4 regions of the Halobacillus sp. B23F22_5 genome follow, and region 4 is predicted to be linked to each of the others. Evidence: riboswitches for the same ligand, from Rfam matches in the RefSeq annotation. Region 4 holds a riboswitch; each other region holds the start of a gene.

Region 1 (3,095 bases), on a different contig from region 4:
TCCACAGTTCGCTGTAATTGATTGATTTCATTGTTGAGACGGTTAATTTCTCTCGCTTGCCTATTGTTTTCTCGATCCAACCTGTTGATTTCTCTTCCTTGCTGTTCATTTTGCCTCTCCAGAGCAGTTACCCGTCTTTCCAATTGAGGCGGTTGTCGATCCTGGCCGTAATAGTTGTCAAAGTGCTCATATCCATCATATTGGGGGAAATGGTTTATTGGCTGAAATTCAAAACCGTACCCCATCGTCTCTTCCATATTCAGCGGCATGTGGCTCTGTGGTAGATAGTAAGGATTCATGCTGATCGTCTCCCTTAACTAGGTATTCTAACAATTCCGTATAGCCTATGTAGGCTTTTGACGGTATGGCACGACAGATGCCCAGAATTGGTATAAAGGACGAGCCGCTGAAAATCAGGCTCGCTGGTGGGAAGCCTCTAACGCCTCTTGTAAATCTTGTAAAAGATCCTCGATATTTTCAATACCTACAGACATACGAAGCAGCCGGTTACAGACTCCGTAACTGCTGCGAACTTCTTCTGGAATATCATAATGAGTCTGGGTAGCTGGATACGTGATGAACGTCTCTGTACCGCCCAGGCTTTCCGCGAATGTGATAAGCTTCAATTGCTCGAGAAGATGGGGGACAGCATTTTCATCTTCCACGCGAAATGAAACCATACCTCCCTGACCGGGATAAAGGACATCACGGATAAAAGCACTGCGTTCAAGAAATTCGACCATTCGTTTAGCGTTTTCCTCGTGTTGACGCATACGCAGCCCTAGAGTTTTAAGACCTCTCATCAATAACCAGCTGTCAAAAGGAGATAACACCGCTCCGGAAGAATTTTGCTCCAGGCGTAGCTCCTCTAAATATTTCTCACTTTTAGCAACGACAAGTCCTGCCAGGACATCATTATGACCTCCTAAATACTTGGTACCACTGTGAACGACAATATCTGCTCCTTGTTCAAGAGGCCTCTGCAAATAGGGGGTGTAAAACGTATTGTCCACAATCAAAATAATTCCATTTCGTTCAGCTATCTGAGCAAGTGATTCAATATTAACCTGGGTCATCAATGGATTGGTTGGTGTTTCGATAAATAGTCCTTTGGTGCGGGCAGTAATAGCTTGTTCAAAATCGGCTGGGTCCGAGCTATTTACATAACGGAATTGCAAGCCGAATTTTTTAAAATGGGTTTCAAAAATACGATAAGAGCCTCCGTAAACATCTTTTGTAACAATGAATTCATCTCCCGGCTCAAAAATTGAAAAAGTAGCCTGGATTGCGGCCATTCCTGAGCTGAAAGCAAGACCTCCAGACCCGTTTTCTAAATCAGCGATAGCCTGTTCTAATAAGTCCCTGGTAGGGTTGCCGGTTCGCGAATAATCGTACCCGGTTGATTTTCCGATGCCCTCATGGCGATAAGCAGTAGAAAAATATACGGGAGGATTCACCGCTCCAGTCGTAGTTTCGCTTCGGTTTCCTGTTTGTGCTAATGTCGTATCAAGATGATAAGTGCCCATGATTCCGTCTCCTTTATCGTAAAATAAAAAAATCAGCTCTCAAGAAGAAGAGCTGATTTTATCCGTAAATTAGCCACTTCTTCTTATTTTTCAAACGGCTTAGCCGCTCGCTGGATGTAGCACCTCACCGAAATCGGCAGGTTGCTGAAGCTTCGTCGGTCCAGTTCCCTCAGCTTCTCTTCATAAGAATAGTGAATATTCAATTGATTTAATTTCCAACATACAGGAATTTTGAATATTATGCAATCATTTTTTGAAAAAAATAGGCAGACCGCATAAGTGGTCTGCCTTTGCCGGTTAAACTGGTTCTGGTACTTTAGTGTGCATCGGTGGTGTTACTAACCAGCCTTTTTCTTTATTAAGTCGAAGTGCTTTTGCAGCTGCCTGAGCTTTGTTCATGTGGAACTGTCCAAACATCATAGCAATATCTTCCCGCGTGCACTGTCCGATAACGGTACTGCAAGCAACCAATCCGGCTGATAAATCGGCGGAGACTTGCGCGCTGATTTCAGGGTCATTGAATCGTGCACCGACTGGGATATCTTCAAGAGTTGCGTTCGAACGTTCAGGAGCCGATGGAGGCAGTGCTATTCCATTGGTTTTTAAAATTTCTTCAATACTTTCTGATTCATGCTTGATACCTTCGATCAGTTCCTCCAGCAACTTCATCAATTCTTTATCACCAGTATGGTTCATAAACGTTTGGTAACGTGTGTAATTACCTTTTGCTACTGTCAAATAGGACCACATTCCGAATACTTCCCCGTAGTGAAGAGGCTGTTCTTTGGGGTCACCAGTTAAAATACCCATTGGAAACACTCCTTTTTAATTTTGTGGTACACATGTAGTATTCATACGTTGTAATAAACGTATACCTTCCTAAAACAGGCAGGAGATGTTTATAAATGCCACTAATGCGGAACATAATAAACAAATATTACGTGGAGGTGAGCGCAATGCCTTGGGATAAGAATGATTATCCAAGCTCATTAAAAAACTTGAACACTGCTGTGAGGAATAAAGCAATTGAAATTGCGAATGCTATGGTAGATGAAGGTTATGATGAGAACCGTGCGATTCCTATTGCTACCAGTCAGGCGAAAGAATGGTATGATAATGCTTCCAATAAAGAAATCAATGAAATGAAGGACGCCGACGATAAAGAGTTGAAGGATCGTGACGAAGAAGATAAACAATATGACAACCGTCCTGAATTATTGGATCGCGGTGAGCATGTTGTCGCACATGATGACGGTTGGGCTGTCCAGGCGAAAGGCGCTAAAAAGCCGGACCAGGTATTCGATAATAAAGATGAAGCGATCAAGCGCGCTAAAGAAATTGCTGAAAATAAAGGAACAAAAGCAGTCATCCATAAGAAAAACGGTGACGTCCAGAACGAACACAATTACGAGAATAGCAATAACTAATGCAAGCAGACCTTCACATGAGGGTCTGTTTTTTATTGAATAGTATTTATGGGAGTTGCATGTAAAACGCATAGGTCCAAGGCATCCTTTTGTTAGGGCGATGTTCCTGACTTTAGTTTTTTTGACAGGATTCCTCGAAAAC
Region 2 (3,095 bases), on a different contig from region 4:
GTATTTTACAGGATTCAACTTCAATATTCCGGCCGTAGTGTTTGTGTCATCGCTTAAAGGAGAAGCAAAAGCCCCGAATGTACCACTTGCGAATACAGCTCCGATAACGATAGGCAGGGAGCTGCCCGCAGTGACGGCAATGGACAAGCCGACTGGCATTAGTATGCCCCATGTCCCCCATGAAGAGCCGATGAAATAGGACAACCCGCACCCTACTACAAATAATACAACGGCGACGTAACCGGGCGGTATCCATTCAAACGATGAAGAAACCGTATCAGCAAACTTCAATTCCTCTGATCCTTTACTCAGCCCCCATACCATGGCAAGAAGGACGATGACCCCCATCATTTCGTTACCTTCATTGATCACCGTCTTCATCATTTGCCTCAGGGGCTGGTTGACGATTTTTAGATAAACCATCAAGAATACTACGGTCAATACTACTGCCAACACCATCGCATCGAGCACGTTGGCATTGATTAACGCCTGAAGCCCTTCTTTATCTTTTTTCAACCCCAACACATACATAAGGAAGAAAGTCAGGAGGATGACGGTGAAAAGAGGCAAGATTAGTGTCCAGGGCCGGTTTGGTAAATCTTTAGCAACAGCAGGGTGGCAGTCTTCCCACTGATCATCATCGTCAGCGGTTTCATTTGTGCCATCTTCCGCGCAGGTTGCTGACTTTTTATTACGATGAAAAAAACTCAGATAAAAGCCGATGATAAGCATAGCGAAAGCGAAGAAATTAAAAGGGATGCTCTGTAAATAAAGCATATAAGGGTCACCTTTTGCACCTGCCTGATGCAGCGACATTTCAATGACCGAGCTCATATAGCCTACAAAAGCAGTAGCTACAGGTATTAGGACTACCAGAGGAGAAGCGGTCGTTTCAATGACGAATCCCAGTTCCTGTTTTGTCATCGGCAGTTTTTTTCTCATAGCTTTCATTACTGGGGCTATCGTTACGATACGAAAGCTGGGTGCGCTGAAAGTGCCGAGAGAGGATAACCATGTGAGCATGAATGCGCCACGTTTGGTATTGACTTTTTCTGTTGCAGCCCGGACGAACCCTTTGATGCCGCCAGCGAATTTGATCAAACCGATCAACGATGAGAAAGCATAAAGAAAGATGATGATTTTTAAATTGTTTTCATCCTGTAAGCCTTGGATGATAAAACCCAAAGAAGTGGTCATCCCGCCAAGCCAGTCAGGCTCTGCCAGATAACCAGCAACCACTACAGCGAATAATAGACTGGGCACAACTTGTTTCGTCCAAATAGCAGCAATGACAACCGCAATAAATGGTATTACCGACAGCCAACCCATATGTACACCTCTTTCCCTTTTCCCTAAACATGCTCCATATAGGTTGTGGAAAAATAAAGTAAAGTATTCGAAAAAAATGGTTTTTATCCCTTTACTTCGGCATAGAATTTATTGTAAGATAAGAATTACAAATTTAAATACTATCGTTAACTTCTTATCCAGAGAGGCGGAGGGACTGGCCCTTTGATGCCCGGCAACCATCGGATCAAACACATGATTCGAACGGTGCCAATTCCTGCAGGATGAATGATCCTGAAAGATGAGAGGACGTATGCATAAACGTACGGATCCCTTTCTTTTGGATAAGAGAGGGATCTTTTTGTACTTTAAGAAAATTTAACTTTAGTTAAAGGATTAAAGTATAAGAAACACTTAGGCTTTCGCCATAAGACTTGGCGTGAAGCCGAGTTTTTCTAAACGTATAAAGCCTCGTCAATCTCTTGCGAAAGAAGTTACGTGAGTGGAAAGGAAGCGATGAGTGATGGCAACGGCAATTTTTGCAGCAGGATGTTTTTGGGGAGTAGAAGCATGGTTTGAAAGAATAAATGGAGTAGAACAGACAAGAGTAGGATACAGCGGTGGCAACGTCGAAAGCCCTTCTTATGAATTAGTGAAAACAGGCAAAACCGGCCATGCAGAATCAGTGAAGGTCGATTTCGATCCTGAAAAAATATCTTATGAGTCGCTTATTGATGCATTTTTTGAATGTCATAATCCGACGACACGTAATCGTCAGGGAGAAGACATCGGTTCTCAATATCGTTCTATTATTTTTTATACTGATGAAACGCAACTGCAGGCAGCGGAGCAAAAGCTGAGCGAATGGAACCAAAAGGGTGTTTTCCGAACGGAAATTGTTACAGAAATTGTAGAAGCAGGACCTTTTTATGAAGCCGAAGAGTACCATCAAAAATACTTACAAAAGAATGGAACTGCTTCTTGCGGAATCGTGTGAGTCAATCACACGATTTTTTTTTGAAACTTTTTATTGCTAAAGGCGTAAGTATTATCCATAGGAGGCGATCGGAAATGAGTAAGTACTCTATCTCATCATTCATCAGGGAAACGAAACAGGATGAATCGGAAAATGAATACTTCGAATTGGAAACACCTCGTTTACTCGAAGTCAATCTTGCCGGAGATGTATGGGCGAAAATGGGGGCGATGATTTCTTATCAGGGAGAAATCAAGTTTGAACGGGAAGGGATTTTGGAGCATGGGGTAGGAAAGATGTTGAAGAAAGCCTTTACCTCAGAAGGCAGTTCCTTGATGAAAGCGAAAGGGAACGGGAGGTTATACCTTGCCGATCAAGGTAAGAAAATTACCATTTTAGACTTGGATAATGAAGCCATCACCGTCAATGGGAATGATTTGCTCGCATTCGAGCCAGGTATCGAGTGGGATATCCAATTGATGAAAAAAGTAGCAGGCATGATGTCTGGCGGCCTTTTCAATATCACTTTGCAGGGAAGTGGGAGAGTTGCAATTACCTCTCACTATGAACCGCTCACGCTGCTTGTTACGCCTGACCAGCCGGTCATCACAGATCCAAATGCAACGGTTGCCTGGTCGGGGCATTTGCAACCGGAATTCCAGACGGATATTACGCTGAAGACGTTTTTGGGGAGAGGCAGCGGCGAATCGATTCAAATGAGATTCGCTGGTGAAGGCTTTGTAATCGTCCAGCCTTTCGAAGAAGTTTATTACTCTAACAATAAAAACAGTTAAGAACCAAACTCTATCGCTGAATTCTACAGGCGATAGAG
Region 3 (3,095 bases), on a different contig from region 4:
AATCTGTCGGAGCTGTATCCTCAATTTTTACAAACCAGCCTGTTACGTCTTTGTTAGGTTCTACACTATATTGTTTCATGTTATACACTCCTCTTCCTTCGTTCTTGCTACCTATGTTCCCATTTTGCTCTTCTATAAAACATCACCAGCTTTATCTGATAATATAGGCTCTTTAAACGTTGTGGTTGATTTTTAACAGTCTTAATTCAATTATACGGCCGAAAAGTCGAAGACTTGATTTCGAGATATTGTTTGAGAGAAAGGTGTGTGTGGGAACGACTCGCTTTCCACGGGAGTCCGTTGAGCCTCCTCGAGCTAACGCTCTGTGGGGTCTCACCTGGAACTCTTTTCCCGTAGGAGTCTCCCCGTTCCCCCACGCCCCTTGCCACATAAGATTATCGAAATCACCTTTGAATATCCTTACCTAATTTAAAGAAAAATTCCGTTACATTGCTGTATTGATCGTTCTTTCTGCACCAAAAGTACCTACTCTTGATAGTAGTTTCGAGATTCTTACAATCCTATGGTGTCTGGGAAAACGGTGAGACTCCTCGAAAATGCTACGCATTTCCTTCGTGCGGTGTTTTTTCAAGAAGCTTATTCAAAGTCTTATGGGATCAACATGATCGGTGAGATCCCGGAAGGCGAAGCCTGAGAAAGCTCACTACATGCCCATGTAAAGCGAGTGATTTCCCGGACCTCCAAACGATCACCACCATAACGGAAGCAGTTTCTCCGAAACTGAGTTTTCAACAAAAGAGAGTTTAACTAGAAAATTCACCACTGAGAATAAAAAAGTGTTTGACTTTAAAAAATTTATCATCTAGAATACGTAGCAAGCATAAATATTGGATTAAACAATCGAATCTCTTATCGAGAGCGGCGGAGGGACTAGGCCCGACGATGCCCGGCAACCATCAAGCATTGCTTGAAAAGGTGCTAATTCCTACAGATCTGTGGATCTGAAAGATAAGAGGAGGAAACGTACATACGCCCTCTTCTTAGGAAGAGGGCTTTTCTATTTCCCTCTACCTCCTTTCAACTCCTCCCACTTTTCTGAACGGAATGCTCTCTCTTTCGAAACGATTGCTTATTTCATAATCATTTGAAGGAGGAATTTTCATGAGTTTTTCATCCCATCACTACAATCCTGAGACCCTATTGCTGCACGGAGGACAGGAAGCTGATCCTTCCACTGGATCCCGTGCGGTGCCCATCTATCAAACTACTTCCTATGTTTTCCGTGATACGGAGCACGCCAAAAATTTGTTCGGCTTAGCAGAACCAGGGAATATTTACTCTCGAATCATGAATCCGACAGTTGATGCTTTCGAACAGCGGATCGCGTTGCTTGAGGATGGAGCAGCCGCTGTCGCCACCTCTTCCGGAATGGCTGCAATCACATTGGCGATTCTGAACATCGCTTCTGCAGGTGATGAAATCATCGCCTCCACTAATTTGTATGGCGGTACGTATAACCTATTCACCCATACACTGCCTCGTTATGGCATCACCGTCAATTTTGTAGACAGTACGGATCCAGAAAATTTCAGAGAAGCTATTACGCCTAACACAAAAGCGATTTTCTCTGAAATTATCGGTAACCCGAGCTTGAATGTATTGGACATTGAAGAAGTTGCCGATGTTGCTCATGAAAACGGCATCCCGCTTATCATTGATAACACCTTTGCCACCCCATATATTTGTAAACCATTGACCTGGGGAGCGGACATTGTCGTGCACTCAGCTACCAAATGGATCGGCGGTCATGGAACAACCATCGGTGGCGTAGTCGTCGATAGCGGACGATTCGATTGGACGAATGGCAAGTTTCCTGGATTCACAGAACCCGACGAGAGCTACAACGGGCTTCGCTATGCATACGATGTCGGTCCATTAGCATTCTCTATCAAGCTGCGTGTCCAACTGCTGCGCGATATTGGAGCCTGCCTCAGTCCGCAAAATGCTTTCCTATTGCTTCAAGGGCTGGAGACTCTGCACCTTCGTATCAAACAGCATACGGAAAACGCGCGAGAAGTCGCCCAACACTTAACCGAGCATGATGGAGTGGAATGGGTGAATTATCCTGGCCTTGAAAACCACCCTACCCATCATTTGGCGAAAAAATATTTACATCATGGAGCAGGGTCGATTGTCGTATTTGGAATCAAAGGCGGCAGAGAAGCTGGCCGTAAGATCATTGATAATATTAATCTATGGTCTCACGTAGCAAATGTCGGGGATGCTAAATCATTGATCATCCACCCCGCATCCACTACTCATCAACAGCTGAGCGCCGATGACTTGGAAAAGACAGGAGTTACAGAAGAATTGATCCGGCTTTCGATCGGACTGGAATCCACCGAGGACTTACTTGCTGAGCTGGACCAGGCAATTGCCATCGCTACAGGAGAAGAAAACCCGGCGGGGCCGGCCAAAGGAAAAGACACTGTTCAAACAGTACTTGGATCCTCTCTGGATCGTGAAAATGGCGACCTGAGACGTCGTGTCATCACTACGGCAGGAGAACTCTCTGACAGTGGCAAACAGGAAGTTAAAAAGCTGGAACGTTTAGGTTTTATCATCAAAGATATCTCTGAAAAAGATGAACTGCTAGATACCAAAGTCGATATCGTCTATAGCGAATCTGCAGTTGAAACCAATAACAATAAAAAAGAAATCACTAACCTCTCTCCAACTTTGGTCTGGGTGAAAGAGAATAAAGCTGTCACGTTTGATAAGGATCTTGAAACCGTAGCAGGAGATAACCTTTATGAACGCGCAGTTACTCTTCGACAAGCGACGGATCACTCGGATGCAGCGCTGACTTTATAAGAAACTGAGATATAGAAATAGTCTGTTGGTAGAATACCCGGCAGATGCAAGGGCGAAGGAGGATTACCATGACGAAAATAAAAGCCGCACTGCTTGGTTACGGTACGGTCGGGCAAGGAATTCACGAAGTTCTTCATGAACACCAGGAAAGGTTCCGGACCCTCCTGGGGAAGGAAGTAGAAATTGTTGCTATCCTTGTCCAGAATCCTTCTAAACACAGGGACCTTCCGGAAAATATAGTAGTGACTACAAACTTTGAA
Region 4 (3,095 bases):
TTCATAACCATTCTCCTTTTTTATCTTTTATCTAATGAACGTGTCAGGAAGTCTCCAATGAATTGGAATATAAACACAATGAGGACGATTAACACTGTACATACAAATACCACATCAAAATCACTCCGTTGGAAGCCATAAAAATAAGCGAAGTCTCCTAAACCACCTGCGCCAATCACACCTGCTACTGCAGTATAGCCAATCAGCGCAATGGCTGTCACCGTAAGACCTGATACAAGGGCTGGCATCGATTCTTTGAGCAGCACCTTGAAAATTATTGTGGAATTTTTAGCCCCCATGGATTTAGCTGCTTCAATTACTCCTTTATCAACTTCTCTTAAAGCTATTTCAACCAGTCTGCCGTAAAAAGGCGCAGCTCCGATGATCAAAGCCGGTAATGCAGCCTTAGGCCCACGAATTGTTCCCATTAAAAAATCAGTAAAAGGGAATAACAATAGTATCAAAATTATAAAAGGGATAGCACGGAACACATTTACAAACGCTGCCGTAATCCAATTGAGCACCTTGTTTTCCCATAACCCTCCCGGACGCGATAAATACAACAGCAGCCCAAGGATAATACCGAAAAATAAAGTTCCAATAACAGATATGATGGTCATGTAAAGTGTCTCATTGGTAGCAGTGATCATATCCTGTAATTCGACATTCGGAAATAACTTATTGAACATTCGGCATCACCTCCACTTCTACTGAAGTGTTCTGGATATAAGCTTGAGCTCTTTCAATTTCAACCTGATCACCTTCTACGTGGACGAACAATGTACCGTACGCACCTTTTTGAGTCTGCGTGATTTTCCCGTGCAAAATATTCAAGTCGATCTTAAACTCCCTGGAAAGTTCGCTTATCAATGCCTGATTCGTGCTTTCACCTATAAAATGAAGGCGCAGTACTTTACCAGACTTGTAATTCTCATGAATCAAATCAAGGGAGTGGTCTTGATCGGGATCTCCCATCACTTGATCAACAAACTTTTTTGTCACTGGTCGCTCGGGATGAAGGAAGACATCTAAAACGTCTCCTTGTTCTACTACTTTTCCATTTTCCATTACTGCGACGCGATGACATATCTTTCTGATTACATGCATTTCATGGGTGATCAATATAATTGTAAGTCCCAGCTTCTCATTGATATCAACCAATAAATCAAGAATCGAGTCCGTTGTTTCAGGATCCAGTGCAGATGTCGCTTCATCACATAATAGAACTTTCGGTTTATTAGCGAGTGCTCGAGCGATGCCGACTCGCTGCTTCTGCCCTCCGCTCAGTTGGGAAGGGTATGCATTCTCTCTCCCCTTCAAACCTACTAGCTCAACCAATTCTTTCACTCGAGCTTCTCTCTTTTCCTTCGGCATTTTAGCGATTTCTAACGGAAAAGCAATATTATCTTTGACTGTGCGCGACCAGAGCAGGTTGAAATGCTGGAAGATCATTCCGATTTCCTGCCGGGCGAGTCGTAAGTCATTCTTGTTCATACTGGTTATTTCCTGCTTATCGATCGTAACCGAACCCGATGTAGGGTCTTCGAGACGATTCAATAAACGAATGAATGTACTCTTTCCTGCACCGCTATACCCGATGACCCCATAAATCTCTCCAGATTTGATATTCAAATCAAGATGGTCTACTGCGGTGACATCTTGATCTTTTGTATGAAAAACTTTCGTAAGTTCTTTGATAGAAATCATTTCATGCCGCCTCCTACAAGCCTGACTTCATGCTCGTTAAATTAAAAAAACGCCTTTTCTGCTTACGAGAACAGAAAGGCGCTTATATATCAAGCTGCTCCGTTCTCTTATCTGTCAGAGTTAATTACTCTGCAGGAATTGGCACCTTTTCAAGCATAAATGCTTGACGGTTGCCGGGCTTCATCGGGCCAGTCCCTCCGCCTCTCTTAATAAGAGATACTATTTTATTGCTTTAATCCTTTTAAGTGTCACAAAAAGGATTGTAGCACGGCTCAAAAATAATTGTCAACAAAATTCGACTTATTTAGATTTTTATTTGAACTTCCTATGGAGAAACTTCCGTGGCCACCCTTGGGAGATGACCTGCATCGCATGCTTCTTCATTATTTTTTATGATAGGATTGGTAAAGAATAGTTACTTAAATAAGGAGGGGAAAACCATGGAAACAGCACCACTTTTTCAATTGCCGGAAATTCATTCCGGCTCCGTCTATGATGTGAAAGAAGACATCGGAAAAGTGATTGTACTGACTTTTTGGGTATCCTGGTGTCCTGACTGTGCCAGGGACTTGCCTATGAAAGAACAATTGAACCGCTCAATGGATTCAAATAAAGTCCGCATGCTTACTATTAACGTTGCTGGTCGGGAAAGAAGCAGCCAAGCTGGAGAGGATTTTGCAACAAAGTTCCTGACGCAGAAAACATTAGTTGATGAAGGAAGAAGCATATACGACCAGTATCAATGTACCAGTGTGCCCACAACCGTAATCATCGACCAAAAAGGATTTATAGCAGCGAAATTCGACGATCAGGCAAAATTCCTAGAAATAGTAGAAAAATTAGGGGAGTTAGTGGACTAGAAAAAGCCGGTAGCAATCGGCTTTTTTTGTTGGAGAAAACATCACCTAAACCCCTGTGTTGATTTTGAAGACTCAGTTTCGAGAACGATAAGAACGCTTAGTAGAGCTTGCAAATAAATATATTCGCTTGATACGTCCTATCGTGGAATCATCAAAAAACAGCCCCCCTGAAGTATCACGCCAGGTAAGGCTGCTGACTCTTTCGTTATTTCTCGGGAAATAATATTAAGAGTTGACGTATTTAGACACCACTCTCTGCATATAAGTCACCGAACGGAACGCATAGATTTTTTCCTTGATCTTACCGTCAGTAAGAATTAATAAACAAGGTACACTCTTGATTTGATATTCCTGCATAAAAGCAGGATGGATGGATGCATTCAATTCAAAAAACAAATCCTGCTTCCACATTGCCTCTATGGTATCTAACATCTTCCTGGCCATATGACATGTTCCACAAAACGGGCTATGAATGAAAATAAGTGCACGCTTCTCTTTTTGGAGTGTTTCACTTTTTGTTGCTAATTC

Evidence for each region. A riboswitch is a leader RNA that binds a small molecule or an ion and turns the genes downstream of it on or off. The one in region 4 is predicted to bind S-adenosylmethionine.
Region 1: it holds a riboswitch for S-adenosylmethionine, as region 4 does, so the genes downstream of both, ACGTN9_RS08800 (methionine biosynthesis PLP-dependent protein) here and ACGTN9_RS17695 (methionine ABC transporter ATP-binding protein) in region 4, are expected to answer to the same signal.
Region 2: it holds a riboswitch for S-adenosylmethionine, as region 4 does, so the genes downstream of both, msrA (peptide-methionine (S)-S-oxide reductase MsrA) here and ACGTN9_RS17695 (methionine ABC transporter ATP-binding protein) in region 4, are expected to answer to the same signal.
Region 3: it holds a riboswitch for S-adenosylmethionine, as region 4 does, so the genes downstream of both, ACGTN9_RS01930 (O-acetylhomoserine aminocarboxypropyltransferase/cysteine synthase family protein) here and ACGTN9_RS17695 (methionine ABC transporter ATP-binding protein) in region 4, are expected to answer to the same signal.

The regions. Positions count from the first base shown of each region.
Region 1 is NZ_JBIEKI010000005.1:23,366-26,460, reverse strand. It holds gene ACGTN9_RS08805 (hypothetical protein) at 1-299, opposite strand, end outside; gene ACGTN9_RS08800 (methionine biosynthesis PLP-dependent protein) at 414-1,526, opposite strand; SAM riboswitch class I at 1,607-1,715, opposite strand; gene ACGTN9_RS08795 (DUF3231 family protein) at 1,824-2,336, opposite strand; gene ACGTN9_RS08790 (DUF2188 domain-containing protein) at 2,483-2,953, shown strand.
Region 2 is NZ_JBIEKI010000005.1:29,819-32,913, reverse strand. It holds gene ACGTN9_RS08835 (Na+/H+ antiporter NhaC family protein) at 1-1,329, opposite strand, end outside; SAM riboswitch class I at 1,481-1,595, shown strand; gene msrA (peptide-methionine (S)-S-oxide reductase MsrA) at 1,811-2,284, shown strand; gene ACGTN9_RS08825 (AIM24 family protein) at 2,359-3,057, shown strand.
Region 3 is NZ_JBIEKI010000001.1:401,007-404,101, reverse strand. It holds gene ACGTN9_RS01935 (DUF2188 domain-containing protein) at 1-79, opposite strand, end outside; SAM riboswitch class I at 868-976, shown strand; gene ACGTN9_RS01930 (O-acetylhomoserine aminocarboxypropyltransferase/cysteine synthase family protein) at 1,123-2,835, shown strand; gene ACGTN9_RS01925 (homoserine dehydrogenase) at 2,904-3,095, shown strand, end outside.
Region 4 is NZ_JBIEKI010000018.1:22,276-25,370, reverse strand. It holds gene ACGTN9_RS17705 (MetQ/NlpA family ABC transporter substrate-binding protein) at 1-5, opposite strand, end outside; gene ACGTN9_RS17700 (methionine ABC transporter permease) at 21-689, opposite strand; gene ACGTN9_RS17695 (methionine ABC transporter ATP-binding protein) at 679-1,707, opposite strand; SAM riboswitch class I at 1,812-1,923, opposite strand; gene ACGTN9_RS17690 (TlpA disulfide reductase family protein) at 2,148-2,567, shown strand; gene ACGTN9_RS17685 (thioredoxin family protein) at 2,793-3,095, opposite strand, start outside.